DNA from 2 places in the Ornithinimicrobium avium genome. Region 1 is predicted to be linked to the other one. Evidence: predicted binding sites of a transcription regulator. Region 1 holds the regulator's gene; the other holds the start of a gene.
What was found. Region 1 encodes LexA, which represses DNA repair genes until DNA is damaged. Its sites were predicted from a motif close to TCGAACANNTGTTCGA; they were not measured.
Positions count from the first base shown of each region.

Region 2: the regulator LexA is predicted to act here: its motif matches at 9,972-9,987, upstream of DV701_RS00095 (HNH endonuclease signature motif containing protein).

Region 1 covers NZ_CP031229.1:1,369,237-1,384,274, reverse strand. The annotation lists gene DV701_RS06275 (helix-hairpin-helix domain-containing protein) at 1-602, shown strand, start outside; gene DV701_RS06270 (ComEC/Rec2 family competence protein) at 604-3,018, shown strand; gene DV701_RS06265 (alpha/beta hydrolase) at 3,341-4,021, shown strand; gene DV701_RS06260 (LysR family transcriptional regulator) at 4,130-5,065, opposite strand; gene DV701_RS06255 (hypothetical protein) at 5,262-5,807, shown strand; gene DV701_RS06250 (universal stress protein) at 5,815-6,648, shown strand; gene DV701_RS06245 (Sir2 family NAD-dependent protein deacetylase) at 6,762-7,655, shown strand; gene DV701_RS06240 (PRC-barrel domain-containing protein) at 7,723-8,223, shown strand; gene DV701_RS06235 (PRC-barrel domain-containing protein) at 8,322-8,654, shown strand; gene lexA (transcriptional repressor LexA) at 8,779-9,507, opposite strand; gene DV701_RS06225 (LysM peptidoglycan-binding domain-containing protein) at 9,736-10,137, shown strand; gene DV701_RS06220 (hypothetical protein) at 10,201-10,743, opposite strand; gene DV701_RS06215 (RecQ family ATP-dependent DNA helicase) at 10,875-13,052, shown strand; gene DV701_RS06210 (SPFH domain-containing protein) at 13,449-14,135, shown strand; gene DV701_RS06205 (CPBP family intramembrane glutamic endopeptidase) at 14,240-15,038, opposite strand, start outside.
Region 2 covers NZ_CP031229.1:12,844-27,881, forward strand. The annotation lists gene DV701_RS00055 (Lhr family ATP-dependent helicase) at 1-1,830, opposite strand, end outside; gene DV701_RS00060 (hypothetical protein) at 1,842-2,042, opposite strand; gene DV701_RS00065 (ABC transporter transmembrane domain-containing protein) at 2,192-4,144, shown strand; gene DV701_RS00070 (ABC transporter ATP-binding protein) at 4,141-6,102, shown strand; gene DV701_RS00075 (carboxyl transferase domain-containing protein) at 6,196-8,076, opposite strand; gene DV701_RS00080 (AEC family transporter) at 8,150-9,046, shown strand; gene DV701_RS00085 (DUF3046 domain-containing protein) at 9,107-9,328, shown strand; gene DV701_RS00090 (hypothetical protein) at 9,395-9,871, shown strand; gene DV701_RS00095 (HNH endonuclease signature motif containing protein) at 10,057-12,573, shown strand; gene DV701_RS00100 (aspartate-semialdehyde dehydrogenase) at 12,658-13,773, opposite strand; gene DV701_RS00105 (aspartate kinase) at 13,779-15,038, opposite strand, start outside.

The DNA of each region.
Region 1 (15,038 bases):
CTGGTCCGGACGAGGCGGCGGACACCGCAGGTTTCGCGAAGGACGGCACCGCGGACGCGGCCGCGCCCGCCGAGGAGGGTGGGAAGGAGGGCGGGGGTGCCGACACCGCCGGTGAGCCGGCCGCTGTCCTGGTGGTTCACGTCACCGGGCAGGTCGGGAAGCCAGGGGTCGTCGAGCTTCCGGCGGGCTCGAGGGTCGTGGACGGGGTGCGGGCGGCAGGTGGGCTGACCGACGGCGCGGACCAGTCGTCGGTGAACCTCGCCCGGCCCCTGGTGGACGGCGAGCAGCTGTGGGTGGGCCGGCCTGGCGAGGAGCCGCCGGCCGGGTGGGTGTCCCCGGGTGTTCCTGGTGGCCGGGGCGGTGGTCCCGCTGGCGGTGGCCCCGCCGCGGACGCGGCCGGCCCGGTCCCGATCGACCTCAACACGGCCACCCAGGCGGCCCTCGAGGAGCTGCCTGGGGTCGGTCCGGTGACGGCGGGACACATCCTGGCGTGGCGGGACGAGCACGGTCGTTTCTCCCGCGTCGACGAGCTGCTCGAGGTCAGCGGCATCGGCGAGAAGACCCTCACCCAGCTCGAGCCTTACGTGACGGTCGGTGGTTAGCGTGGGAGTCACAGCGAGGCCGGCGGCCGGGGAGGCGACGGTGGGGGAGGTGACCACCGGGGAGGTGACCACCGGGCAGAGTTCCACCGAAGAGCGGAAGCTCGACCTTCGGCTGCTGCTCCCGGCGCTCCTGGCGTGGGCGGTGCTGGCGGCCCTGGTGCCAGCACCGGCCTGGGTCCTCGGCCTCGTCGGCGCGGGAGCCGCGGCCGGGGCGCTAGCTCGGCTCCATGGCTGCCGCAGGGGCGTCTGGCGAGCCCAGCTGGCCGGCGGCCTCGCCACCGTCGCGCTGGTCTGCCTGGCGGGCGCGGGCCACGTGGCGCGGGACCGGTCCGGGCCGGTGACCGGCTGGGCGGAGGAGGGAGCGACAGCCACCGTCGTCGCCACGGTCACGACGGAGCCGCGCCTGATCACCCGCGGGGACGAGCGCAAGCAGCTGGTCGTCGTCGAGCTGCGGCTGCGCGAGGTGAGCGCCCGCGGCCGGACCGTGCGCAGCGCCGCCCCGGTGGTGGTGATGGCGACGGCGCAGGAGGGATGGCAGGACCTGCGGTGGCACAGCACGGTGCGCGCCGACGGCCGGCTGCGGCCCACCGAGCCGGGTGACCGGGCGGTGGCCCTCCTCGTGCCGCGTGGCGCGCCGGTCATGCAGGAGCGACCAGGCGTGGTGCTGCGCGCGGCGGACCACGTGCGGGACCGGTTCCGCATCGCGGTGTCGCCGCTGCCTTCGGACCCACGTGGCCTCGTCCCCGGCCTCGTCATCGGCGACACCTCGTTGACGCCGGAGGAGCTCACGGAGGACATGCGGGCCACGGGGCTGACTCACCTTTCGGCCGTCAGCGGCAGCAACGTCGCCCTCGTCACCGGCGCGGTCGCCGTGCTGGTGGCCCGGCTCGGGGTGGGACGGCGCTGGCGGACGCCTCTCGTCCTGCTGGCGCTGGGTGGCTTCGTCCTGCTCTGCCGTCCCGAGCCGTCGGTCCTGAGGGCAGGAGTCATGGGCACGGTGGGGCTGCTCGCTCTGTCCTCGGCCCGCCGCCGGGACAGCCTGCCCGCGCTGGCGGCGGCCATCCTGGGCCTGCTGTGCCTCGACCCGTGGCTGGCCCGCTCCTACGGCTTCGCGCTGTCCACCCTGGCCACCCTTGGTCTGGTCGTCTGGTCGCGCCCGTGGGGGGACGCCATCGCCGCCCGCCTGCCGGGGCGCGTCTCCCTTCTCGGCGACGCGGTGTCCGTGCCTCTGGCCGCTCAGGTCGCCTGCGCGCCGGTCATCGTCATGCTCCAGGGCAGCATCACCCTCGTCGCCGTGCCCGCCAACCTGCTGGCCGCTCCGCTGGTGGCACCCACCACCGTGCTCGGCGTCGTGGCCGCGGTCGTCTCGCCGCTGTCGGTGACGCTGGCTGGCGCGGTGGCCTGGCTGGCCGCCCTGCCCGCCTGGCTCCTCGCCCTCGTCGCCCACGCCGGCGCAGACCTGCCCTGGGGGACGCTCGGCTGGGTCGAGGGCGGTCCGGGCGCGCTGCTGCTGGCGACTGTGACCCTCGCTGCCCTGACGACCGGACCGTGGTGGCGCGAGCTGCTGCGCCGCCGGCCGGCGCTGGCCCTCGGCGCCCTCGGTGCCCTGGCCGGGCTGCTGTGGCCGGCACCCACCCTGGGCGGCTGGCCCCCGCCCGGCTGGGTCGTCGTGGGCTGCGACGTGGGCCAGGGCGACGCGTTCGTGCTGCGCACCGGGCCCGGCTCGGTCCTCGTGGTCGACACCGGTCCGGACCCCGACCCGGTCGCGCGCTGCCTGCGCGACCTCGGCGTCGACCAGGTCCCGGCACTCTTCCTCAGCCACTTCCACGCCGACCACGTCGGCGGGCTGGAGGGGGTGCTGGACGAGGCAGCGGTGGGCACCGCCTACCTGACCTCCGTGCGCGACCCGCCGCACGAGGCCGCCGCGACCCTCGCGCAGCTCACGGCCGCCGGGGTGCCGACGGTGGTGGCGCGTGCCGGCGATCGTCTCCAGGTCGGCGCGGCCACGGTCGAGGTCGTCTCGCCCGGGGTACGGCCGGTGGTCGGTGGCTCCGCGGCCAACAACGCCAGCCTGGTGCTCGACGTGACCGTGGGCGGCACGCGGGTCCTGCTCACCGGCGACATCGAACCGGAGGCCGCGCGGGCGGTGCGGCAGGCGGTGGCGGGACGCGACTACGACGTGCTCAAGGTGGCCCATCACGGGTCGGCCGCCCAGGACGCCGACCTCGTGGACGGCGCCCGGGCGGAGGTGGCGCTCATCGGCGTCGGGGCGGACAACACCTTCGGGCATCCCGCGCCGCGCACGCTGGAGCTGCTGCGGCGTTCAGGGGCGCTCGTCCTGCGCACCGACCTCGACGGGGACCTCGCGGTCGGCCGGGACGCCACCGGGTTGTTCGTGGTCCGGCGCGAGAGGTGAGCCGCCCACCGCCGCTGGCCGTGGCCCTCGCCAGCCTCGCCCGAGGGGCCGACCCCGTCTCGGGGGCGGGCAGTGGCAGCGGTGTGCCGGAGGCGCTCGTCGGCGTCGTCGCCATCACCGTTCACTCAGCATCCCCACAGCCTGACGCGCTCACCCTTGGTGCATGAGAACCAGGCGGACCGCCCGCCGCAGTATTGCGGCGGCGTCCATGGTGGCAATTCTGATGACAGCGGCGTGCGCAGGCTCGCCCGGCGGCGTTGGTGCACCGTCCTCCTCCGCTGCGACGACCGGTCCTTCCGCGCAGTGCTCGAGCCCGGGGACCGTGGAGCACGTCACCTTCGACGACTCCAGTCAGGGAGCCTTCGGCGACTACCAGGTCTACCTCCTGCCCTGCTACGCCACGGACACGGCCTCCAGATACCCGGTGGTGTACCTGCTCCACGGCTCCGGACACGACGACGCCTACTGGCTCGCGGTGGGGATCGTGGGCGCGGCGGACGAGGCCATCGAGCAGGGGAAGGTTTCGCCCATGATCGTCGTCATGCCGGACGGAGGGGTCACCTTCTCGCCGGGGAGGGACGGCGTGACGTTCACCACCTTCCTCACTGACGAACTCGTTCCCCGCGTGGACGGCTCGTTCCGCACCATCGCCGAGCGCTCCGGAAGGGCGGTGGGCGGCATCTCGCTGGGTGGTGGGCTCGCGCTCAGCATCGCCGCGAAGAGACCGACGTTGTTCACCGCCGTCGGGGGTCACAGCCCCGCTGTGTTCGACACGGCCCCGTTGGCCGCCAAGCTCAAGGCGGGTGGCGAGCGCGTCTGGCTCGACGTCGGAGCCGGCGACTCCCTGAGGAACGGATCCGTGGTACTGGACAAGGAGTTGCGCGCGCTCGGTGGGGACGTCCGCTTCGAGATGCCCGAGGGCAAACACGTGGAGAGCTACTGGAGCGCCCACCTGATGGAGTACCTGGACTTCTACGACCAGTCGTTCCGGGCCAGGGGCTGATACTCAGGGTCCTCCTGGCCGACTGACGCGCCGGGCGGACGACACCGGGCTGTTCGTGGTCCGGCGGGAGAGGCGAGCCCCCTGGGCGGAGAGGTCGTGCGCCGCCGATCAGACCACGGTCACCGGGGTCGCCGCCTCCAGCTCGGCGGCGCTGCGCTGCAGCGCCTCGACCGTCACGGCGACCGACGGCACCCGGATCAGGTCGGGGGTGGTGACGAGCTGGACCACGCGGCGCGAGGGAGGGACGACCGGACGCACGACGACGTCGGGGTGGGACACCGAGTTGAGGATGAGGCGGGGCGCGAGCGCGACGCCCAGACCTGCGGCGATCAGGCCGAGAACCGCCACGTAGTCCTCGGTCTCGAAGGTGACGTCAGGCTCGAAGCCGGCCCCGTGGGCGAGCGAGAGCAGGTGCCCCCGGCAGCGTGTGCAGCCGGCGATCCACGGGTCGCCGGACAGGTCGGCCAGGTCCACCTCCTCCTGCGCGGCCAGCCGGTGGTCCTTGGGCAGGACGAGCATCACGGGGTCGGTGAGCACGTCGATGACCTCCAGACCGGCGAGGTCGTCCACGCCCCGGCCCGGGTCGGTGCCCTCGTAGGAGAACGCCACCGCCAGGTCGACCTCGCCGCTGCGCAGCGCGGCCAGGGACTGCGGCGGCTCCGCCTCGGCGAACTTCACCGTGATCCGCGGGTGCGCGGCGCGCAGCTCGGCCAGCGCGCGCGGCACCAGGACGGCGGAGGAGGAGGGGAAGGCCATCAGGCGCACCACGCCCTGCTGCAGGCCGGCGATCGCCGAGACCTCGGTCTCGGCGCGCTCGAGCGCGTCGAGGATGCCGACCGCGTGCCTGGCCAGGACACGGCCGGCCTCGGTGAGCCGCACCGTGCGCCCGGCGCGCTCGACCAGCACGGTGCCGGTGCGCTCTTCAAGCCGGCGCACCATCTGGCTCACCGCGGGCTGGGTGTAGCCCAGCGAGGTGGCGGCGGCCGTGAAGGTGCCCTCCTCGGCGATCGCCCTCATCACGCGCAGCCCTGCAGCATCGAGCATGCCGCGAGCCTAACCGGTCGGCCCGCGAGGAGGTCCCTGCACAGGGGGAGCGCGTCGTCGCGCACGGCGGGAGAGTCCCCCCGAGAGCGGGACCAAGGTCCCTCCCAGGTCCGGACCTCCTCCTCTACTACGGTGCGTCGGAAGTTGAGAGGCTGGTATCAGCAACAACAGGAACACTGACAAGGAGATGGTTCAGATGACCACACGTTCCGAGTACCGCGTGGACCCCACGCTCGACACCGTCGCGCACGAGGACCACCACATTCTACCGACCGCGGGTGGCTACGCCCTGGGGGTCCTGCGGATCGCCTTCGGGTTCACCTTCCTGTGGGCCTTCGTCGACAAGCTGTTCGGTTTCGGCTTCGCCACCCCGGCGGAGCGCGCGGTCGTCAACGGCGGCTCTCCCACCACCGGCTACCTGTCCGGCGTCGAGGGTCCGCTCGCGTCCTTCTACCACGGGATGGCCGGCAGCGGACTCGTCGACTTCCTGTTCATGGCTGGCCTGCTGGGGATCGGCCTGACGCTGATCCTGGGTGCGGGCGCCCGGATCGGTGCGCTGGCCGGAGTGCTGATGTACGTGTTCATGTACGGGGCTTCCCTGCCGACGGTCACGAACCCGTTCCTCGACGACCACCTCACCGGAGCGCTCGTCCTCGTGGTCATCGCCACCATCCCCGCGGCATGGTCCTACCTGGGCATGGGGTCCTGGTGGGCCCGCATCGCCCCGGCCTGGCTGCGCTGAGCCCGCCGTGAGCGCCACGGTGCAGGCCTCCGGGTCGGTGCTGGTCGGCGTGGACGGATCGGCGCACAACGCCTCCGCGGTCGCCTGGGCGGCCGCGGAGGCGCTGTCATCCTCAGCCACGCTGGTGCTGGTGCACGACGACGGAGGCGTAGGAGGAGCGGCGGCGCGGGCCACGCTGGAACGCGCCACAGCTGGTGCCCTGCAGGTCGACAAGGACCTGCAGGTGGTCGCCCGGGTCGCCGGCGCGTCGGGCCCGGCGGCCGGTCTGGTCCGCACGGCCCGCGAACAGGTCCGGGACGCGCAGGACGAGGGCGTCGGCGCCGAGCCGATGCTCGTCGTGGGTCGGCGCGGGGCCGGCGGGTTCCGGGAGATGACCCTGGGGTCCACCGCCCGTCGGCTGGCTCACGAGACGGACGGCCCGGTCACGGTGATCGTCCCCAGCGGCTGGGACCCGGGAACGCTCGAGCCGGCCGCACCCGTGGTCGTCGAGGCGGTCTCCGACAGGGCACTGGCCGCGGCGACAGCCAGGGCGGTCCGCCTGGGTCGTCCGCTCGTGGCGGTCGCCACCTGGTCGGTCCCGGCCGACGAGGCGATGATCGGCAGGACCATCCCGCAGGTCTGGTCCGAGCACGCCGACCGGGCCGAGAGCGGTCTGGAGGAGGCGCTGCGACCGTGGCGCGCGGCATACCCCGGTCTGGAGATGGTGGCGTTGGCCACCGACCGTCACCCGGTGGCGGCGCTGCTCGACCAGGCCTCCGGCGCCGAGGTGCTCATGGTCCCTCGTGGGGCCACCGCGGCCGCGGTCGTGGAGCACGCTGAGTGCCCGGTCTTGGTCCTGTGAGGGCGGAAGGAAGGGCCGTCGGGAGCATCCCGGCGGCCCTTCCGCACGTCGGCACCGTGCCTGCGGGGTCGGGCGTGGGGGCGCCGTGGCGGCCGGGCGTGGATGATGGGGGGATGGAAACCGACCATCTCCCGCCCCGCACCGCGGTGGACGAGCATCGGTATGCCGTGCTGCGCGACCTGCTCGCCGACGGCGGGGTCGTGGTGCTCAGCGGCGCGGGCATGTCGACCGCCTCGGGGATCCCGGACTACCGCGGACCCGACGGCCTGCGTCGGGTCCAGCCGATGCAGCACGCAGAGTTCGCCGGCTCCGCGCAGGGTCGGCAGCGCTACTGGGCGCGCGCCTACACCGGGTGGGAGCGCTTCGACGCGGCCCGGCCCAACGCCGCCCACGTCTCGGTCGCCGACCTGCAGGCCGCCGGGCTCGTCACGGGCATCATCACCCAGAACGTCGACGGGCTGCACCAGCGCGCCGGCGCCACCGGTGTCGTCGAGCTGCACGGCAACCTCGGCCGGGTGGTCTGCCTCGACTGCGGGGAGACCTACGACCGCGAGCAGGTGCACGCGTGGCTGGCAGTGGCCAACCCCGACTTCGACCCGGGGACCGTCGCCGAGGTGCGACCCGACGGCGACGTGGTCCTGCCCGAGGACCTCGTCCGCACCTTCCGCGCGCCCCGGTGCCTGGTCTGCGGGCACGACCGGCTCAAGCCGGACGTCGTCTTCTTCGGCGGGTCGGTGCCGCGGGAGGTCGTCGAGGAGGCGTTCGAGGTGACCGGCCGGGCGGACATGCTCCTGGTGCTCGGCTCATCCCTGCAGGTGATGAGTGGTTACCGGTTCGTGCGCAGGGCCGCGCGTGACGGCATACCCGTGGGCGTGGTGACGCGCGGCCGGACGCGCGGCGACGCCGAGGCGACCGTGCAGCTGGACGCTCTGCTCGACGACGTCCTGCCCCGCCTGGTCGAGGACCTCGTCGATACCGGCGGTGCTGAGGGTGCGGCAACGCGCTGAGCGTGGTGCGATGAGGGGAGCAGCGCGCCCCCCGGCGCGCCCGGAAGGCTGGAGGAGCGACGTGGACGTGACGCAGGAAGAGATCGACGGCCTCTACGACCTCGAGGTGCGCAGCGTCGACGGCGACCGGCTGGGACCGGTGCGCCAGGTCTACCTGGACGATCGGACTGGTCGGCCGGCCTGGATCGCGGTGCACACCGGGTGGTTCGGCCACCGTGAGCACCCCGTGCCGCTCTCCGGCGCCGAGCGCACCGAGGAAGGTCTGCGCGTGTCGGTCTCCGGCGAGGAGGTGCGCGAGGCGCCCACCGTCGAGCCTGACGAGCACCTCGGGCCCGAGCTGGTCGCCGAGCTGCGGCGCTACTACGCGCTGGAGGAGGGCGAGGAGAGCGCGGACGCTCCGCTCGGCGGGGACGGCCCCGGGGTATGGCGCGAGGAGGGCTCGGACGTCGTCGGCGACGGGACGCTGACCCCCGAGCAGGCTGTGACCGGCGCCCCGCTCAACATCCTGCGCGGCGACCCCGACGAACTCGCGGAGCGGCCCGTGCTGCGGCGCCACGAGCGTCCCTGACCCGCGGCGCCGGGACGGAATTGGCACCTGGCCCTCAGGTGTGGTCTGCTCATCCTTGGCCGTCTCGCGAGCGGCGGCCGAGGAACCAGGAGGATGACGTGATCTCGCAGGAGCAGCTCAACGCCCTGTACGACGCCGAGGTGGTGGACCAGGGCGGCGAGAAGGTCGGCACGATGGGCCAGGTCTACCTGGACAACAAGACTGGCGAACCTGCCTGGGTCACGGTGCGGACCGGGTGGTTCGGCGGCCGACGGGTCTTCGTCCCGCTGAGCACCGCCGAGATCGTCCACACCCAGATCCGGGTGCCCTACAGCACCGCGATGATCAAGGGCGCCCCCGACATCCCGTGCGACGGGCACCTGTCCGAGGACGACGAGCAGGACCTGTTCGAGTACTACGTCGTCGACGACGGTCCGGCGCCCTCCGCCTGAGCCGGTCCGCACAGCGGACGCCGCACACCCGGGCAGCACAACGCCGCCCCGGTCGAGTGGGGCGGCGCTGCGGGGTCGCCCGACGCACGTGGCAGCCGGCGTCGGACGAGGCTCGTCGGTCCGGTCAGACGCGTCGCAGGACGGCGGTGACCTTGCCCAGCACGACGGCGTGGTCGCCGTCGATCGGCTCGTAGGCCGGGTTGTGCGGCATGAGCCAGACCTTCTCCTTGCTCTTCTTGTAGGTCTTGACCGTCGCCTCGTTGTCGAGCATCGCGGCGACGATGTCGCCGTTGACCGCAGTGGGCTGTCGGCGCACCACGACCCAGTCGCCGTCGCAGATCGCCGCGTCGACCATCGAGTCGCCCACGACCTTGAGCAGGAAGAGCTCGCCCTCGCCGACGATCTGGCGGGGCAGCGGGAAGACGTCCTCGATGGCCTCCTCGGCCAGGATCGGCCCGCCGGCGGCGATCCGCCCGACGACGGGGACGTAGGACGCCTCGGGACGGGCGTCGCCGATGCCCGTCTCGTCGTAGGCGTCCGCAGCCGGCTCATTGCGCTGCGAGCCCGCGGTGGCGCGCCGGTAGCCCACGCCGTCGCCGGACCCGGGCACGACGACCTCGATCGCCCGGGGGCGGTGGGGGTCGCGGCGCAGGAAGCCCTTGCGCTCGAGCATCTTGAGCTGGTGGGCGACCGAGCTGGGTGAGGTCAGGCCCACCGCCTCGCCGATCTCGCGCAGGCTGGGCGGGTAGCCCCTGGCGTCGACCGAGTCGCGGATGACCGCCAGCACGCGCTGCTGACGGTTGGTGAGCTTGGCGCCCCCGTCGCGGTCGGGCATCTCGTGGATCGTTGCCATGTCCTTCTTCCCCGTCTCCTCCGGCTGCCAGGTCCTGACCGTCAGGCCAGGTCAGAGGGTTTGTCAGTGGTCGCTGATTGAGTTCCTGACATGCACACAGCGTACGGCGCACGGAGGGATCGAGCAAACATCTGTTCGATCGGCGTGTCGACAAAGCCGGACACTCGTGCTAGACATAGGACAGACGTGCTATCGCACACGCGTCTGATGACCACGAGGAGGACCACCATGAGCACAGCAGTCGTCGACCTGTTCCCCGTCGCCGGTGCCGAGCCGTTCGGCGTCCCGGCCTCCCGGCGTCGGGGTGGCCACCTGCGCGTCGTCGCTCCGCACGAGCGGGTCGCCGGGACGACGGATCCTCTGCGCATCACCCGGCGCGGACGGCTGACCCTGACCAGCACCGTCGTGCTCGTCCTGGTCCTGGCCGTGGCCTCCCTCGTCAGCGCGCTGGGACCAGCCGGTGCCAGCAGTGCCGTGACCGTGGAGCCGGGGATGACCCTCTCGCAGCTCGCCGCGGAGCAGCTGCCCGAGGTTCCGCTGAGCCAGGCCGTCACCGACATCCAGCGCGCCAACCGGCTGAGCACGACCGACATCGCAGCGGGCCAGACCCTCGTGATCCCCGGCCGCTGACGCGGCAGGCGGCCGCTCTCTGATGCGGCTGCCGCCGGCTCGCAGAGCCGCGGTCCGGTCCGCTCAGCCCGGTTCGCTGCCCTGCTCCTCGCCGGCGGAAATGGCCTGCCACACCACCGGCAGCTGCTCGGTGGAGATGAAGTAGCCGGTCAGGTGCGGGTCGAACATGAGCCCGGCGATCTCGGCCGAGAGGTAGACGTCGGCGGAGCTCACGACTTCCTGCGGCTCCAGCGAGATCGCCCGCATGTCCTCGTCCGCGCGGATCATGCCGTTCTGCACCGCGAAGTGCCGGGCCCGCTCGGCGTTGGTGAAGGTCAGCAGCATCAGCTGGTCGTCGATCTCGGCAGCCGCCGGCGACTCGAGCCCTTCCTCGCCGACCGCGATGAACCACCAGCTGGGCAGGCCCATCGTGGCCCGCCACAGCGCGGTCATCCCCTCGTGGTCCTCGGGCCCCTCGACGCGTGCGGCGAGCAGGTCGGTCTCGGTCTCGGCCGGGGGGAGCAGGCCGGAGGGTAGAGACTCCTCGGGCGCCACGCCGGGGTCGTCCTGAGGTGCCCCGTCGCGGCGTGCGTCGTCCTGGAAGGGCATCGAGGTGGGCTCGGTCATGATTCCATGGCACCACACCCGCAGCGCCAGACCCAATCCCGGCGCGCGCCTGTGGATGTGCCGACGTGGTTGTCGGAGGAGGCGGTTACGGTCGGGGCATGACGCGCAGCGAGGACCCGGCAGGAGCCACCATGGTCGAGGGAGCGGGTGTCGGCACCCCCGACGAGACGCTGGTGGCCACGGCCCACGACGCGTTGCGCCGCCTGGTCGGCAGCCCCGGTGCGCAGTTCCGGGACGGGCAGCTCGACGCCGTGCTCGCCCTGGTGCAGGAGCGCTCGCGGGTGCTCGTCGTGCAGCGCACCGGGTGGGGCAAGTCCGCGGTCTACTTCGTGGCGACCGCGTTGCGGCGGGCCCAGCACGCCGGACCCACGATCATCGTCTCCCCCCTGCTGGCCCTGATGCGCGACCAGATCGCCGCGGCCGCCCGGGCCGGCGTCCGGGCGGTGACGATGAACTCGGCCAACGCCACCGAGTGGGACACCGTGCGGGCGGCCCTGGCGGCCGACGAGGTCGACGTCCTCCTGGTCAGTCCGGAGCGGCTCAACAACCCGCGCTTCCGCGAGGAGCAGCTGCCCGACCTCGCGGCCCGCTGCGGGCTTCTGGTCGTCGACGAGGCGCACTGCATCAGCGACTGGGGTCACGACTTCCGTCCGGACTACCGGCGTATCCGGACCCTCCTCGACGCGCTCCCGGAGGGCACGCCGGTCCTGGCGACGACGGCCACCGCCAACGAGCGGGTCGTCGAGGACGTCGTCGAGCAGCTCGGCGTCGGGGGTGCGGTCGTGCGCACCGTCCGTGGTCCGTTGGCGCGGGCCTCACTGCGCCTGGGCGTGCTGCCCCGGCTCACCCCGGAGCAACGGCTGGGCTGGATCGTCGCCCACCTGACCGATCTGCCGGGCAGCGGCATCGTCTACTGCCTGACGGTGGCCGCCGCCGAGGACGTCGCCGAGGCGCTACGGACCGCGGGGCACGAGGTAGCGGCCTACACGGGGCGCACCGACCCCGAGGAGCGCGAACGTCTGGAGACCGCGCTCAGGGAGAACCAGGTCAAGGCGCTCGTGGCGACCAGCGCCCTCGGCATGGGCTTCGACAAGCCCGACCTCGGCTTCGTCGTGCATCTGGGCGCGCCGAGCTCGCCGGTGGCCTACTACCAGCAGGTCGGTCGTGCCGGTCGCGCCACCGATCGCGCCGACGTGCTGCTCCTGCCCGGCTCGGAGGACCGGGACATCTGGTCCTACTTCGCGACGGTGTCGATGCCCCGCCAGGACCAGGCGGACGCCGTCCTGACCGCCCTGGCCGAGGCGCGACGTCCGCTGTCCACGCCCGCGCTGGAGACGATGGTCGACGTGCGCCGCACCAGGCTCGAGCTGCTGCTCAAGGTGCTCGACGTCGAGGGCGCGGTCGACAAGGTCCAGGGCGGGTGGGTCGGCACCGGCCAGCCCTGGGTCTACGACCGTGAGCGTTACCAGCGGGTGGCCGACGCACGCGTGCGCGAGGCCGAGCTGATGGTCGCCTACCAGCAGACCTCGAAGTGCCGGATGGCCTTCCTCCAGGAGACCCTCGACGACCCCACGGCCAGCCCGTGCGGGAGGTGCGACAACTGCGCCGGGGTCTGGTACCCGACCGAGATCCCGGACGAGGCGGTCGGGGCGGCACGGACCCAGCTCGGCGGTGTCGGCGTGCGGGTCGACCCCCGGGCGCAGTGGCCGACCGGCATGCCGAGGCTGGGCGTCGACGTCAAGGGCCGGATCGCCGCGGAGGAACAGGCCGAGCCCGGCCGTGCCCTGGCCCGGCTCTCCGACCTGGGTTGGGGACAGCGGTTGCGCACGGCCCTGGCCGAGGGCACCCGTGTCGTCGACCCGGAGGACCCGGACGCGGCGGAGCAGCCCGGACGGCCGGTGCCGCCGGAGGTCGTGCGGGCCGTGGTGCAGGTGCTGGCCGGCTGGGACTGGGCGGCCCGCCCGGTCGGCGTGGTGGCGATGCCCTCGCGCCGCCGTCCGGCCGTCGTCAGTTCCCTCGCCGAGCAGATCAGCCAGATCGGCCGGCTGCCGATGCTCGGCAGGCTGGACTACGCCGATGGCGGCCCGGTGGGAGAGCCGGGCGGCAACAGCGCGTTCCGGCTGGCCAACGTGTGGGACCGCATCACCGTCGGTCCCGAGCTGCGCGAAGCTCTGGCCTCGGCGCGCGGCCCGGTCCTGCTGGTCGACGACGTCGTGGACTCGCGCTGGACCCTGACGATCGCCTCCCGCGCGCTGCGCCTCGCCGGGGCCGGGGCCGTGCTCCCACTGGTGCTGGCTGTCGACGGCTGACCGGCGCCCGGGAGGGCCTGGCGGAAAACCCGTGGCGCTCCAGCCGCCGCTGAGCCATCATGGTCCGACGCCCGGAGGCACGCGGCCGCGGCCGGCACCACGTCCCGGCACCGTTGTCCCGCACCTGGCCACCGGTCGCGTACAGGACGTGGACTCCACGATCTGGCAAGCGCCTTCCAGCGCACGGGTTCGACTCCCTACCGGCGGCGCCGACCGGAGATCTCCGCAGGCTGGGCCCTGCGACCACTCCCTGACAGGACGTGGCCCCGCCCGGCCCGCGGACCGGTCGGCGAAGCCACGGGCGTCGGTCCCGGGTACCGTCCGGCGACCCGCAGCCTGCAGAACCCGCAGCCTGCACCACCGCACCAAGACCGCCCCCGGAAGGAGGCACCGACCATGCTCCGACACCTTCTCGTCCACCCCTCCACCACCGCCCTGGAGTACCGCCGCGGGGAGTTCGCCCGCGCCCTCGAGCCCGGCCGCCACCCGGTGCCGCTGCGCGCCACGCACGTGGCGGTCGACCTGCGTGAGCAGCTGCTGGCGGTCGCCCCGCAGGAGATCCTCACCGCCGACGGCCTGTCCGTCCGCGTGACCTCCGCGGTCCGCCTGGCGGTCGGAGACGCGCGGGCCTTCCACGAGGTGGCCTTCGACCCGCACGCGCTGGTCTACCTGGCCACCCAGGTCGCGCTGCGCGAGGCGCTCGGCGGGCTCACCGTGGAGGAGCTGACGCGGCGCGGCGCCTCGCTGCCGGTCACCGAGCTCACCGCGGCCGCCGACGCCGCCGCCCGCCCGGTCGGCCTCGTCGTGCGCGAGGTCGTCGTCAAGGACGTGATCCTCCCGCCCGAGGTGCGGGCTGCCGCGGTCGAGCTGGCCACGGCCAAGGCGCGGGGCATGGCGCGGCTGGAGGCGGCGCGCGCCGAGAACGCGTCCCTGCGCTCGCTGGCCAACGCGGCCAAGGTCCTGGAGGCGCACCCGGCGCTGGCGCGGCTGCGCATGGTGCAGGAGGCACGTCCCGGCACCACCCTCGTCGTCCGGCTGGACGACGAGCGGGCCCCCGTCGTCACGCCGGCCGAGGCAGGCTGAGCGCGAGCGGTCCGCGTCGACCGGGACAGCATGGGCCGTGGTGGATCGGTGTCGTCGTGGGCGACACCGATCCACCACGCGGTCAGCGGCGACAGCGTGGTCGGTCAGTAGAGGAAGATCGGGAAGGCCGCGGGGTCGTGCGCGTGGACGATCGCGAGGAAGACGATCGCGTCGAAGAGCAGGTGGATGAGCACGACATACCCCAGCGAGCGGGTGCGGGTGAAGATCCAGCCCTGCAGCAGCGCGAAGGGGACGGTGAGCAGCGGGCCCCACTCCCGGTAGCCCAGCTCCCACAGGAACGACACGAAGATCGTCGCCTGGAGCAGGTTGGCCAGCCAGACCGGGAAGTGCCGCCGCAGCAGCACGAAGCACACGCAGATGAAGAACAGCTCGTCCCACAGCCCGACCGCGTTGACGCCGACGAAGAAGCGGCCGTACTCGCTGGCCGTGCCGATCGCGGGCCAGTTCTGGTAGGCGCCGGAGCGGATGAAGTAGACCGGCAGGATCAGCCAGCCCAGCACCGGCACGGCCACGACGTAACCCCACTGCAGGCGGCTCCAGCGGTCTCCAGCCACCCACGGGAAGCGGATCGCGCGGCGCCGGTAGACCAGCCGGTCCACCGCGACCGGCACCGCCACCGCCGCGGCCAGCACGAACCCGAGCCGGAAGAACATCGGCCAGCTGATGTCGGCCTCCACCGAGGTCGTCGAGACGACCGCGATCCCCAGGCCGACCAGCAGCAGGTCGCGGCACAGGGCCCTGGCCACCAGGCGCGCGGCGACCACGCTGAGCACCAGCAGCACCAGACCCTGCCACCGCGCCTGGAGACCGAAGACCAGGAAGGCGGACACCGACACCCCGACGGCCGGCAGCACGCGTGCCACGGTCGGCCGGGGGACGGTC
Region 2 (15,038 bases), 1.4 Mb from region 1:
CATCTCCTCGTCGAGCTCGCCGACCCGCCGGCCCGGGCCGTCGCCGGTGGCGAGCATCACGGCATACATCCCGCGGTCGGGGATCGTGCCGCCGGAGGTGAGCGCGAGCAGCTTCGCCCCGCGCCGCGTGGTGAGGGTGTCGGTGACGCGGTCCCAGTCGACGCGCGGGCGTAGGTCGGCGAAGTCCTCGCCCGGGTAGCGCCCGGCCAGCATGTCGAGCACGGCGTCGAACAGCGTCCGGGGGAGCGCGGCGAAGGACGCGCTGCGGCGCACGAGGTCGAAGAGGTCGGCGACCGCCCAGTCCTCCATCGCGACCATCGCCACGACCTGCTGGGCGAGCACGTCGAGCGGGTTGGTGGGGACGCGCAGTTCTTCGATCATCCCGGCGCGCATCCGGTCGACGACGACCGCGGTCTGGACGAGGTCGGCCCGGTGGGTGGGGAAGAAGACGCCCTCGCTGACGGCGCCGACCTGGTGCCCCGCGCGGCCGACACGCTGCAGGCCGGAGGCGACGCTCGGCGGGCTGGCGACCTGGACGACGAGGTCGACCGCGCCCATGTCGATGCCGAGCTCGAGGCTGCTGGTGGCGACGACGGCGGGCAGCTGCCCGGTCTTGAGCGCGTCCTCGATGACCGCCCGCTGCTCCTTGCTCACCGAGCCGTGGTGGGCGCGCGCGAGGTCGCGGGTCTGCGGTGCAGGTCCCGTCCCGTCGTCGCCCGCAGTCGCCTCGACCCGTTCCTCCCAGGTCTCGTTGAGGCGGGAGGTGAGGCGCTCGGCGACCCGGCGCGAGTTGGTGAAGACCAGCGTGGAGGTGTGCTCGGTGATGAGGTCGGCGACCCGACGCTCGACGTGCGGCCAGATCGAGACGCGCTCCTGCGGGTCCTGCGCGGGTGCCCAGGTGTCGTCCTCGCCGGGGGTGTGGGTCCCGCCGCCGTCGAGGTCGGGCAGCACGGGCCCCGGACCGGTCATCCAGTCGTCGGGCTCGACCTTGCGGTCCTTCGCGGTCGCCCGCTGTGCCGGTGCCGCGGCGCCGGTGGAGAGGCCGGGCTGCTCGGTGGCGCCGGGGTCGGACATGTCGGGGACCGGCACGACGACCTGCAGGTCCCACCGCTTGGTCGACTCCGGCTGCACCGTCGTGACCGGTCGGCCGCCGGCGAGGTAGCGCGCGACCTCCTCCACCGGGCGCACGGTCGCGGACAGACCGATCCGCTGGGCGGGACGCTCGAGCAGCGCGTCGAGGCGGTCGAGGGTGAGAGCCAGGTGGGCGCCGCGCTTGGTGCCGGCGACCGCGTGGACCTCGTCGACGATCACCGACTCGACACCGGTGAGGGCGGAGCGTGCCTGGGAGGTGAGCAGCAGGAAGAGCGACTCGGGGGTGGTGATGAGGATCTCGGCGCCGTCCCTGGCGAACGCGCGCCGTTCGGCGGCCGGGGTGTCGCCGGAGCGGACCGCGACCGAGACGTGCGGGGACGGCATACCGAGGCGGGTGGCGGCGTGGCCGATGCCGACGAGGGGGGAGCGCAGGTTGCGCTCGACGTCGACGGCGAGGGCCTTGAGCGGGGAGACGTAGAGGACGCGGCAGCGGCCCCGCTCCTCCGCGCCGTCCCCGTTGGCGGCCGGCTGAGTGGGCCCCGCGTGCCCCGCGACGATCCGGTCGATCGCCCACAGGAACGCCGACAGGGTCTTGCCGGAGCCGGTCGGGGCGACGACCAGCGTGTGCTCGCCGCGGCTGATGGCCTCCCAGGCGCCGGCCTGGGCAGCCGTCGGGCGGGGGAAGGACGCGTCGAACCACGCCCGCGTCGCGGGGGAGAAGCGGTCGAGGACCGCCACGGAAGGCTGGGTCAGGAGCGGTCGCCGGACTGCGGCACGAGCCGGCGGCGCTTGGTCAGGTCGGTCCGGTTGCCGTAGGCGCCGGTGACGGCGGGGTAGGTGGGCCGCTCCATGTCCCGCACCTCGTGGTGCTTGGTGATGTAGGTCGGGCGCCACACCTTCATCGCCACGAGCAGCTTCTGCCACCAGGCGAGGTCCTGCCGAGTGCTCACGCTTCCTCCAGTGATCGACGTCCGGGTCGGGGATCGTGCCTCATCCTCTCATCCGTCGGGGTCGGGACGCACGTCCGGTCGCGACGACGCGAGGAGGGGAGAAAATGCGTGGAGCACTGTCGGCTGCACGGCATACCCTGAACCACGCCATGCGCGACTTCCCACCCACCGTGACAGCCTGGACCCCGGGCTCCTCACGCGTACCCGACACCCGCAGCGCGGGTCGCTACCTGTGGTGGATCGTGCGCCAGCAGACCGACCTGATGCTGGCGGGCTGCCTGTGCAGCCTGCTGTGGATGCTGCCCACCGCCCTGACGCCGTGGGTGTTCGGGCGCGCCATCGACGAGGGGATCGTCCCGGGTGACCCGGGACGGATCGCGCTGTGGTCGCTCGTCCTGCTGCTGATCACGCTCGTCGGCGGCAGCAGCGGCGTCTTCTACCACACGGTCGTCGTGCGCTCCTGGCTCGTCGCCTCCTACGGGCAGACCCGCCTCGTCACGCACAAGACCGCCCGCCTGGGCCACGTGATGACCCGGCGCGCCCCGACCGGCGAGGTGCTCTCGGTCAGCGGCGGCGACGGGGAGCAGTTCGGCCACTTCGTCGAGATCGTCTCCCGGCTGGTCGGCAACGTCGTCGCGTATGCCGCGGTGGCGGTCATCGTGCTGCGCATCTCCGTGCCGCTCGGCCTGGTCGTACTGCTCGTCGCGCCGCTGCTCGTCGTCGTCTCCAGCGCCCTGCTGCGGCCGCTGTCCGCGGCACAGACCCGCGAACGATCCCGTGACTCCGAGCTCACCTCGATGGCGACCGACATCGTCGCCGGCCTGCGCATCCTGCGCGGCATCGGTGGCGAGGGGATCTTCGGGGACAACTACGCCCGGCAGTCCCAGCGGGTCCGCGCCGCCGGCGTGCAGGCCGGCGGCTGGGCCGCCCTCGTCGAGGCCGTCGGCGTGCTGCTCTCGGGTCTCTTCCTCGTCGCGCTGCTCGTCCTCGGCGTGCGTGCGGTGGGCCGGGGCGAGCTGCAGATCGGGCAGCTGGTGACCTTCCTGGGCTACGCCCTCTTCCTGGTCCAGCCGATCCGCGTCGTCTTCGAGGCCGCGCAGCAGATCACCCGCTCCTTCGTCTCCGCCCGCAAGACGATCGGCGTGCTGGGCACACCGGACCCCTGGCCGCAGCGCGAGCCGCAGGTCCTGGACCCCGACGCCGAGCTCGTCGACGAGGCGTCCGGGCTGCGCGTGCGCCCCGGTCTGCTCACGATGGTCGTCAGCGCGGTGCCGGACGACTCGGCCGCGCTGGCCGACCGGCTGGGCCGCTACCTTCCCGGCGCCGACACCGTCCCGCCGGCGGACGAGGAGGCCACCGGGCGCGACGCCCGCCGCTCCCGCCGTGAGCGCGAGCGGGTCCGCGCCCAGCTGGAGGCCCGCGACGCCGAACGGGCGACCCGGCCCTGGGGCGTGCGCCTGGGCGGCACCGACCTGGCGCAGGTGCCCCTGGAGCAGGTCCGCGACACGGTCCTCGTCAGCGACACGGGCTCCCACGTCTTCGCCGGGACTCTCCAGTCCGCGGTCGACCCGCACGGCCGGCTCAGCCGGCGCGAGGCCGAGGCCGCGCTGCGCGCCGCCGCGGCCGAGGACGTCTACGACATCCTCCCCGGCGGCTGGCAGGGCGTGCTCGACGAGCGCGGCCGCGGACTGTCCGGCGGCCAGCGGCAGCGCCTGGTCCTGACCAGGGCGCTCGCCGCCGACGCGCCGGTCCTCGTGCTGGTCGAGCCGACCTCCGCCGTCGACGCGCACACCGAGGCCACGATCGCCCAGCGGCTGCCCGGTCACCGGAGGGGACGGACCACGGTCGTCATGACGGCCTCGCCGCTGCTGCTGCACCACGCCGACGTGGTCGCCCTGCTCGAGGGTGGCCGGGTCGTGGCGAGCGGCACCCACCAGGAGCTCGCGCAGGTCCACGAGGGCTACCGCCGCACGGTGCTGCGCGGGGAGGCGGCTCCCGCCGCCCCGACCGACCCCGACGACCTGCCGCCGACCGCGGAGGAGCGGCACGCCATACCTGATCACCTGCCCGACGAGCGCGCCGAGGAGGTGACGCTGCCATGACCCCGACGTCCGCCCTCGACGCCGCCCGGGAGCGCGACTCCGCCCGCACCTGGCGCGAGGAGAGCGACACCAGCGCCGTCCCGGTGATCCCCGACGCCCTGCGCCCGCCCGCCCCCGGGACGGTCGGCCCGCGCGAGCGGCTTCGGCTGCTGCGGGAGCGCCACCGGCTGCGCCGCGACCGCGCCGTGGCGCATCTGGCCACCAGCCAGGACCCCGAGCGCGGCCTGCCCGTGGCGTCCTCGGCGACGGTCGTGGCCTACCTGCGCGGCCTGCTCGGGCAGCGCGCCACGATGGTCGTGCTCGTCACGCTGGCCAACGCGCTCGCCGCCGCGGCGGGGCTCGCCGTGCCCATGCTGCTCGGCCGTCTCGTCGACCAGGTCGTCGCGGCGGAGGGCCACCCGGGTCGTGCCGTCGTCGCCGACTTCGCGCTCGTCGTGGTGGCCGTGCTGGCGGCGCAGGCCGTCCTGACCTTCCTGGCCAAGTGGCTGGCCGCGGTCCTCGGTCAGGACGTGCTCGCCGAGGCGCGCGAGCACGTCGTCCGCGCCGTGCTCAAGCTGCCGCTGGGCAAGGTCGAGTCGGCCAGCACCGGCGACCTCGTCACCCGGGTCACCCGCGACGTCGGCTCGATGAGCGGCGCCGTGCGCTGGGCGCTGCCCGAGTTCATCATCGGCGTGGTCACGGTGCTGCTCACCGTCGTCGCGATGGTCGTCAACGCCTGGGCTCTGGCCGTGCCCACCCTGGTCACGGCGTCGCTGTCGCTGTGGCAGGTGCGCCGCTACCTGCAGCAGGCGCCGGCCGCCTACCTGCTCGAGGGTGCGACCTACTCGCGCATCAACTCCACCCTCACCGAGACGGTCGAGGGCGCGCGCACCGTGGAGGCCCTCGGGTTGCAGGAGCGCCGCCGGCAGGCGGCCGTCGACGACGTCGAGGTCAGCTCGCAGGCCGAGCGTTACGGGCTGGTCCTGCGCAACATCCTCTTCGCGATCATGGACATGGCGTTCTCCCTGCCGCGGGTCATCACGCTGGTCGTGGGCGCGCTGCTCTACGCCCGAGGCGCGGTGACGCTGGGGCAGATCACCGCGGCGATGCTCTACATCGAGACCTTCTACGGTCCTTTCGACCGGCTCGTCGGCACCATCGACCGCCTCCAGGTGGGGATCGCCTCGACGACCCGGCTCCTCGGCATCGCCCAGGTGCCGGCGGACCGGACGCCCGGCGACGCGCTGCCCACCGGCAGCGACCTGGTCGGCCGCGACCTGCGCTACGCCTACCGCGACGGGACCGACGTGCTGCACGGCATCGACCTCGAGCTGCGGCCGGGGGAGCGGCTGGCGATCGTCGGACCGTCCGGCTCGGGCAAGTCCACGCTCGGCCGGCTGCTGTCCGGCATCCATGCGCCGCGCACGGGATCTGCGTCGGTCGGCGGGGTCGAGCTCGTGGAGCTCCCGCTGGACGTGCTGCGCCGCCAGGTGGCCCTCGTCACCCAGGAGCACCACGTCTTCCGCGGGTCCGTGCGCGACAACGTCGTGCTCGCCCGGGAGGGATCACCCGACGCCGAGGTGTGGCGTGCGCTCGCCACCGTCGACGCGGCCGGGTGGGTCGGTGGTCTGCCCCAGGGCCTGGACACCGTCCTCGGCTCGGGCAACCACGTGCTGACGCCCGCGCAGGCCCAGCAGGTCGCGCTGGCCCGGCTGATCCTGGCCGACCCGCACACGCTGGTCCTGGACGAGGCGACCTCGCTCATCGACCCGCGCACGGCCCGTCACCTGGAGGGCTCGATGAACGCGCTGCTGACCAACCGCACGGTCGTGGCGATCGCGCACCGGCTGCACACCGCGCACGACGCCGACCGGATCGCGGTCGTGGAGGAGGGCCGCGTCGTCGAGCTCGGCAGCCATGACGAGCTGATGGCCGCCGACGGCGAGTACGCCGCGCTCTGGCGGGCCTGGACCAGCTAGGAGCGGGTCCCGGCCCGCCGCGCGAACGCTCGTGCAGGAATGCCGTGACACGGACGTACGCTGGCGTACCGCCGTGTCACGGGACCCGGGCGCTCAGTCGTGCTCGGTGGCCAGCCTGCCCAGCGTCTTGGGCCGCAGCCGGTCGTCGGCCTGGCGGCGCAGGCGGCGCGGGGTCAGGCCGTACTGCCGGTTGTAGCCCTCGACGATGGCCGCGCGCAGGGCCCGTGAGGTCGCGTACGGGTCCTCGGCGTCGTGCACGATCGTGTCCACCAGGCCCTGGGCCCGCAGGTCGTCGGCCGAGGCACGCATCGTCTCCAGGGTCATCCCGACCTGCTCGACGGTCGGGTTGGCCTCGGCATACAGGATCGTGGCGGTCGAGCGCGGCTCGGAGACGAAGCCGAGCGCGCTGTCGAGCATCACCGTGTGCCGTCCGAAGGGGGTCGTCGCCAGGCCGCCGCCGCTGCCCATCGCGCCGCTGATGATGGAGACGGTCGGCAGCGGGTGGGAGGCGGAGGTCTTGATGCTCTGCGCGATCGCACGGGACTGGCCGCGCCGCTCGGCCGCCATCGTCGGCAGCGCGCCGAGGGTGTCGGTGAAGAAGACGATCGGCAGCTCCCAGCGCTGGGCGGCCTGCATCATCCGCACGGCGTACTCGAAGTCCTCCGGACCCGGGTTGGCCGGCTTCTTGCCCACGTAGCCGCCGGAGAGCCGGTAGGAGGGCTGGTCGCCGATGACCATGAAGGTCTGCTCGCCGATCGTGCCGAGGCCGGCGACCACGTTGGGGTAGGTCTTCTCGTCCTCGAAGCGCACGTGGTTGTAGAACGGCACCGCCGAGTCGAAGACCGTCTGCAGGAAGAACTCCGTATCCAGCCGCCCCGCGCTGGCCGCGATCTCGTTGTAGCGGGCCATGAGGGCCTCGCGCAGCGCCATCTCCGTGCCCGGACGATCGCGGCGGGCGCGCGGGACCTGCACGGTCTGCTCGGGCACCTGATGGTCCCAGAGAGCGGCGGAGAACCCCTCCGGGCCCGCCGTCATCGCACGCCCGCCATCGACGACGTCGCTCGGACGGGTGGCGCCGGCGTCCTTCTCCGGGCGGATCTTGTTGACCGAGCGGTCGGCGGCGAAGATCCGGCCGAGGAAGGCGATGAGCTCGTCGACGTCCTTGACGAGGACGTCCACGTTGCGGTCGAGGAAGTTGGCCTCGGCGGACTGCATACCCTTGGGGACCTGCTTGCCCTCGAAGGTCTCGATGACGCGCGCGCCGGCGAACCCGTAGTCCGTCCCCTCCAGGGCGACCACGAGGTCGGCGACCGGGACCGCGCTCGCCGACATCCCGCCCCAGACCTGGCCGGCCAGCACGCAGATGTAGGGCCGGTTGGTGGTGTGCTGGAACTTGTTGGCGGCCGCCGCCATCCGCTGCATCTGGATCAGGCCGAGGACGTTCTCGTGCTGGCGCACCCCGGAGGAGGCGCCCATGCTCACCAGCGGGAGCTTCTCCCGGGCGGCCAGCTCGGCGGCCTGGACGAACTTCTCCCCGGCGACCTCGCCGAGAGAGCCGGCGAAGAAGGCCCAGTCGACGACGTAGACGACGGCGCGCTGGCCGTCGAAGTGGCCGATGCCGAACTTGGCGGACTCGGTCGCGCCGCTCTTGGCCTCGGCGTTGAGCAGCTTGTCCTTGTAGTGCTCGATGGTGTCGCCGACCCGGCGCTGCAGCCCGATGAGGTCGTCGACGACCCGCATGTGCCCGTGCCGCTCCTGCAGGTGCACCCGCCGCAGGAACTCCGTGATCGCGGTGTTGGGGTTGAGCTTGGGCCGGGCCTCGTAGAGCGCTGCCACCGTGCGGGGCACGACCGGCCGGCGGTCCAGCAGGTCGCGCGTCACGCCGCCGTCACCGGTGAGGTAGTCGGCCTCCCCGAAGGCGTCGTCATCGTCCCCGGCGCCGCTGGTCCCGGGGCGCTCGCGCGAGTCGGTCATTGCTGCAGGGTAACGCCTCGGATGCGGCCGCCAACCATCGCACGACGCGCCGCGGACCCGGATAATGCACGTCGTGGTGGCCGTCCTGCAGGGCTTCTGGCTGATCGCGGCGGTGATCGCGGTCGGCTGGCTGCTGGCGCACACCGGCATGTTCGGACGCACCGAGCAGCAGGTCCTGGCACGGCTCACCTTCTGGGTCGGCTCCCCGGCGCTGCTCTTCCTCGTCGTCGGGGACGCCGAGGTGGGCGTCATCTTCTCCGGGTTCCTGGTCGCGACGGTGTCGGGCGCGGTGGTGACGGGTGCGGCATACCTCCTCGTGGCCCGGCTGGTGCTGCGGCGGCCCGCGACCCACGCGCTCATGGGCGGGATGGGCGTGAGCTACGTCAACGCCAACAACCTCGGCCTGCCGATCGCGATCTACGTCCTCGGGGACGGGTCGTGGTCGGCGTCGATCATCCTCGTCCAGCTGCTCGTCCTGCAGCCGACGTGGCTGGCGGCCCTGGACGCCAGCCAGCAGGGGCGCGTGTCGCTGCGGAGGGTGCTGCGCTCGCCGGTCACCAACCCGCTGACGATCGGCAGCCTCCTGGGCCTGGGCGTCGCGCTGACCGGGATCGAGCTGCCCGGCGACGTCCGGGCGCCGATCGAGCTGATCGGGGGGCTGGCGATCCCGGGCATGCTGCTGGCGTTCGGGATCTCGATGCGGCTCTCCCCGGTGCCGAGGGGGAAGGGCAACCTCGCCGAGCTCGGCGTGGTCGTGCTGCTCAAGCTCGGGCTGATGCCGGCGGTCGCCGCCCTGGTGGCCGGTCCGGTTCTCGGGCTGCCCCACGACGCCGTGCTGGCCGCCGTCGTCATGTCCTCGCTGCCGACCGCCCAGAACGTGTTCATCCTCGCCGTGGCCTACGGGCGCGGGAGGACATCGCCCGCGACGCCGTGCTGGCCACGACCCTGCTGGCGATGCCCGCCATGCTGATCGTGGTCGCGCTCGCGGGAGGGGTATGAGGTCGGGCCCCTCGCCGAGTAGGGTGCGCGGGTGCGACTGAGCGAGTTCTGGGCCCTGATGGAGCAGGAGTTCGGGTCGGGGTATGCCGTGGTCGTCGCCCGCTCGCACGCCCTGGGGGCTCTCGACAGCCGGACGGCGGCCGAGGCGCTCGAGGGGGGCGTGCCGCCGCGGCAGGTGTGGCGCGCCGTGTGCGCCGACCTCGACGTGCCGGACGAGCACCACTACCTGCCCGATCCCAAGCGCAAGGACTGACGCGCGCCGTGCTGCTGGGGCGGACCGCCAGGTGACAGACGCGTCCCGCCGGGCCAGAGTGGGCACATGAGCGAGCACACGTCTTCGTCCACGCTGTCCGAGGCAGACCACCAGCTGGTCCGCCGGTCGGCCTTCGGCGCCATCGCCCTGGTGTCCCAGGCCGAGCCGGGCTTCTTCGCGACCTTCAAGGAGTCCATGGCCGGGTCCAGGGCGCTCCAGGAGGCGCCGGAGGATGTCAAGGAGCTGCTCGAGCAGGGTGGGTTCCCCAGGCCGCCGACCGGGACGCCGGAGGAGGTACGCGCCGAGGTGCTCGCCGACCTGCACCGGGTGATGCAGGTGCTGAACGCCAAGGCGCCCGGCCAGGCACGTGGCTTCCGGCAGGTGGTCCTGGCGGCGGCAGACAGGGTCGCCTCCGCGTCCGACGGGGTGGCTCCCGAGGAGATGGCGGTGATCGAGGAGATCCGCCACGCCCTCGACACCGGGATCGCCGGTGAGCCGTCCACCGGTGATTCGGCCGCGGACGCGCCGCGGTCGGACTCCTAGGCGCCGCCGCGTCGACGCGAGGCCGTCCCGCTGGCTGCCCCTGGGAGGCACCACATCTGCGAAATACGTTCGAGGCGTACGGCGCGTCGGGACAGGTGTGTCAGACAGGTGTTCTAGTCTGGTTTCTACGTCGAGGTGGTGGCTGGAGGCACTGGACCCCGCCGGGGGCGTGGGAGGAGGGCAGCATGTCGGACACCGAGCGGGGCGCGGGTGCGCTCAGCGCGGCCGAGGTCGTGCTGCAGGACGTGCTGGACTCCTTCGTGCCGGACGGGGCGGACGTGCGCTGGCTGGCGGGGCTGGGGATCTTCTGGGAGCCCGGACCGGCACCGGATGCGGCGCAGCGCGACCCGGCGGAGGACGTCCCGGCGGAGGACGACCCGGCGGAGGACGACCCGGCGGGGGATGCGGCGGTGCGGTTGCGGGCGGCCCTGGCCGAGGTCGGGGTGGAGCCGCAGGCGGTGGAGATGTTCGCCCTGGCCGCGCAGGCCGCCGGGGCGCTGGCCCGCGGTGAGGACCTGGCCAGGATCACCGGCGCCACCGCCGCCGGTCAGGGGGTCGACGGCACAGCCCTCGAGGGCGGGCGCGACCGCGCTGGCCGCGCCGCCTCCGGGGTGCTGGGCCTGGTCGAGGCGCTGACCTGGTTGGGCGCGCACCTGGACTCGGCCCTGGTCCGGGTGACCTCGGACCTGTCGGTGCGCAACGGACGGATCCTGCTGGACCGGCGCGGTGTGGAGGACCCCGGCGCACTGACGTCCGACCAGGCGAGGCGGTGGCGCTCGCGGACCAGGTCGGTCACCCGCCGGGAGATCGAGGCCGCCACCGGGTGGGGCACCGGAGAGGTGTCCGACCTGGTCGCGCTGGCCAACGCCCCGGCCGGCGTGGCCGAGCCGGTCTGCGCCTCGATGGCCGCCGGGGTCACGCCCTGGCGGCTGGCGCGGCGCTTCTTCCGGGAGATGGGCCACCAGGGGCACGCGGACGCCGCCGACGTGGCCGAGCACCTCTTCGGGACCGACCCCGAGCAGGTGTGCACCGACCGGCTCGACCCCGACGGGCACGTCAAGGACGGCCCGTGGGAGCACAGGGCGTTCTACCGGGCACTGGAGGGGGAAGCCACCAAGCTGGCCTCCCGCGACCCGCAGGCCGCGGCCGGGGCCAGGGCGAGGGCCCACGAGCGGCGCGACCTGCGCGTCAGCATCGATGCCGACGGCACGGGCACCATCCGCCTCACCGGCACCGCGGCCCAGGCCGCCGCGATCGCCGACCGGATGGAGAAGGCCGCCCGCGCGGCCCGCGCCGCCGGGGACGAGCGGCCCCTGTCCCAGCTGCGCGCCGACATCGCCCTGTCCCTGCTCATGCACTCCGTGCTCGACCTGCCCGGGGGCTTCCCGGAGGACTTCGAGGACCTGGTCGCCACCCGGTGGAGCGAGCAGATGAAGGCCGTCCTGCTGGCCCTGCCCAAGGCCGTCCTCAACGTCATCGTCCCCTTCGACGCGTTCGTCCACTCACCGACCAACCCCACCCTCACCACCCGGACCAGCGGCATCATCAACGCTGCGCCCGACGGTGCCGGCACCATCGGCAGCGCCCCCGGACGGAGCGACCCACCAGGCAGGTGCCCGAGCTGCGGACACCCGGCCTCGCGGGGCGAGGCGTTCCGACCACCCAAGGAACCGCCCGAGACACCAACCGCTGCCCGGTGCGTTCCGGAGGAGGTGCTGAGCGTCGGGATGGTCACCGGCGCCTTCCCGCAGTTCCTGACCGCGGACGCGGTGCGCGAGCTGGCCCTGTCCCCGGGCACGACCCTGTACCGGTTGCTGACCGACCCCGCCGACGGGCGCTGCGTCGAACGCTCGATCGCCTCCTACGCACCGGACGCCGCGATGCGCGCCCAGGTCCACGCCGCCGACGTGACCTGCCGGGCCCCCGGGTGCGACCGGCACGCCCCCTACACGCAGCTGGACCACGTTATCGCCTACAGCGCTGGCGGACCGACCAGCGAGGTGAACCTGCAGGACCTGCACACCGGCCACCACGACCCCAAGACCCAGGGCGAGTGGACCGCGGTCATGGACGCCAACCGTGACATCACCTGGCGCAGCCTGCTGGGCCGGATCTACCGCACCCGTTCCCACGACTACCGCCAGTACTCCACCCTGTTGCGCCAGGCGCTCGACCGCGTCGAGCAACACACCGAGGAGCTTCTCGCCGCCGACGCCCGAGCCCGCCAGGCGGCCCGCGACCAGGGCCGCCCGACGAGCAGCACCGACGCCCGCGGCCAGACCCGGGCCAGCGCCCCGATCACCCGCGAGCAGGCACTCGCCGACGCCGTGGACCGGGCCGTCTACCAGGCCCTGACCCACCGCCCACCGGCCCGACCGCTGCGCGGCGGGGAGGACTTCCCCGACGCCGACACCCACCCCGCCTACCTCGGCTGGGACATCGTCGACCTGACCCACACCCGCGATGACGGACGCCGACGCCCAGGGGCAGACCCGGACACCGCCCGCGCCGAACGAGAAGCCCAGCAGGCGGCCCAGACCGACCTGGACACACGCACCCGGCCCACCATGGGCGCCGGGCCAGACCCGCTCAGCGGGAGCACCGGGACACGGAGCGCGGGCACCGGGACACAAGGTGGCCAGCCGCGCACCGGCAGGACCACCCAGCCACCCGACCCGAACGACCAACCACCACCGTTCTGACCGAAGGGAGACCGCGGCCCGACCGTTGGACCGGCGCCCCGTCGAGCGGTCGCCGCGACGGAACGGCGCGACTGCTGTCCCGCCTCAGACGAGGTCGCGCTCGAGCAGCGTCTCGGCGAGCTGAACGGTGTTGAGCGCAGCTCCCTTACGGAGGTTGTCGTTGCTGACGAACATCACCAACCCACGTCCGTCCGGCACACTCTGGTCGACCCGGATCCGGCCGACGTAGGAGGCGTCCTTCCCAGCAGCGGTCAGCGGGGTGGGCAGGTCCGCCAGCTCGACGCCCGGAGCGTCCGCGAGCAGCTTCGTCGCCTGTTCAGGGGTGATCGGCCGCGCGAACTCCGCGTGCAGGGCCAGGCTGTGACCGGTGAAGACCGGGACCCTGACGCACGTCCCGGCCACGGCGAGCCCGGGGATCCCCAGGATCTTGCGCGACTCGGTGCGCAGCTTGACCTCCTCGGAGGTCTCCCCGTCCTCGACGAGGTCGCCGGCGAGCGCGACGACGTTGAAAGCGATCGGTGCCACGTAGGCCTCGGGCGCGGGGAGGGCGACCGCGGACCCGTCGTGCGCCAGATCCTCGATGCGGGAGTCGCCCTCCACGGCCTCGCGCACCTGCCCTCCCAGCTCGTCGACACCGGCGACGCCCGAGCCGGACACGGCCTGGTAGGTCGCCACGCGCAGCCGCTCGAGGCCGGCCTGCGCGTGCAGCGGAGCCAGCACCGGCATGGCGGCCATCGTGGTGCAGTTGGGGTTGGCGACGATGCGCGCGCCGCCGTCGCGGACCGCCAGCTGCAGGGCGTCGGGGTTGACCTCGCTGACGACCAGGGGCACGCGCTCGTCCATCCGCCAGGCGGAGGAGTTGTCGACGACCACGGCCCCGGCCTCGGCGAAGCGTGGCGCGTGGACTCGCGACGCCCCGCCGCCGGCGGAGAAGAGGGCCACGTCGATGCCGGAGAGGTCCGCGGTCTCGACGTCCTCGACCACGATCTGGCGAGGTGCGTCATACCCCTCGAGGCCGTTGACCGAGCCCTCCCAGGGCAGCTCGGAGCCCGCGGAGCGCGCCGAGGCGAAGTAGCGGATCGAAGCCACCGGGAAGGCGCGCTCGGAAAGGAGCGTGCGCAGCACCCCGCCGACCTGGCCCGTGGCGCCGACCACCGCCAGGTGCAGATGCCTGCCCGCGTATGCCGTCTCGTGCGTCATCGTGCTCATCGTCCTGTCCCGCCGTAGACCACGGCGTCCTCGTCGGCGTCCAGCTCGAACGCCGTGTGCACCGCCCTGACCGCATCCTCCAGGTCGACCTGGTCGCAGATCACCGAGATGCGGATCTCGGAGGTGCTGATCATCTCGATGTTGACCCCCGCGTCAGCCAGCGCGGCGAACAGCCGGGAGGCGACCGAGGGGTTGGACCGCATACCGGCGCCGATGAGCGACAGCTTGCCCACGTGGCTGGTGTAGAGGACGTCGGCGAAGCCCATCTCGTCCTGCAGCGCGCGGACGGCGGCCACGGTCGTGCGTCCGTCGGCCTCGGGAATCGTGAAGGAGATGTCCGAGGTGGCGGCGTCCGAGGTCGACACGTTCTGGACGATCATGTCGACGGACACCCCTGCGCGGGCGACGGCGCCGACGACGGCGGCGGCGGCGCCCGGCCGGTCGGGTATGCCGACAGCGGTCACCTTCCCCAGCGACCGGTCGTGCGCGATCCCGGAGATGATCGGTTCTTCCATGGTGTCCTCCGTCAGGGGTCGGCCGGTCAGGATCCGCGTGCCCTCCTGGTCGGAGAAGCTGCTGCGGACATGGAGCGGGACGTTGAACCTGCGCGCGTACTCGACGGCGCGAAGGTGCAGGATCTTGGCGCCGTGGGCGGCCATCTCGAGGGTCTCCTCGATGGTGAGCCGGGTGACGCGGCGGGCGCTGGGCACGATGCGCGGGTCGGCGGTGTAGAGCCCGTCGACGTCGGTGTAGATCTCGCAGACGTCGGCGTCGAGCGCTGCGGCCAGCGCGACCGCCGTCGTGTCGGAGCCGCCGCGGCCGAGGGTGGTCACGTCGTCGTCGGTGGAGATGCCCTGGAACCCGGCGACGATCGCGACGCTGCCCTCGTCCAGCGCCCGGCGCACGCGGGCCGGCTGCACGTCGAGCAGCCGGGCGCTGCCGTGGGCGGTGTCCGTGCGCATGCCAGCCATCCAGCCGGTGAAGCTCCGGGCCGGCACCCCGAGCTGCTGGACCGCCATCGCGAGCAGAGCCATCGACATGCGTTCCCCGGCGGAGAGGAGCATGTCCATCTCGCGCTCGGGCGGGACCCCCGGGGCGACCTGGGCGGCCAGGTCGAGCAGCTCGTCGGTGGTGTCTCCCATCGCCGACACCACGACGGCGACCTGGTCGCCGGCCTCACGGACAGCGACGACCCGACGGGCGACACGGGACATCGCCGCGGCGTCGCTGACCGACGAACCGCCGAACTTCATCAC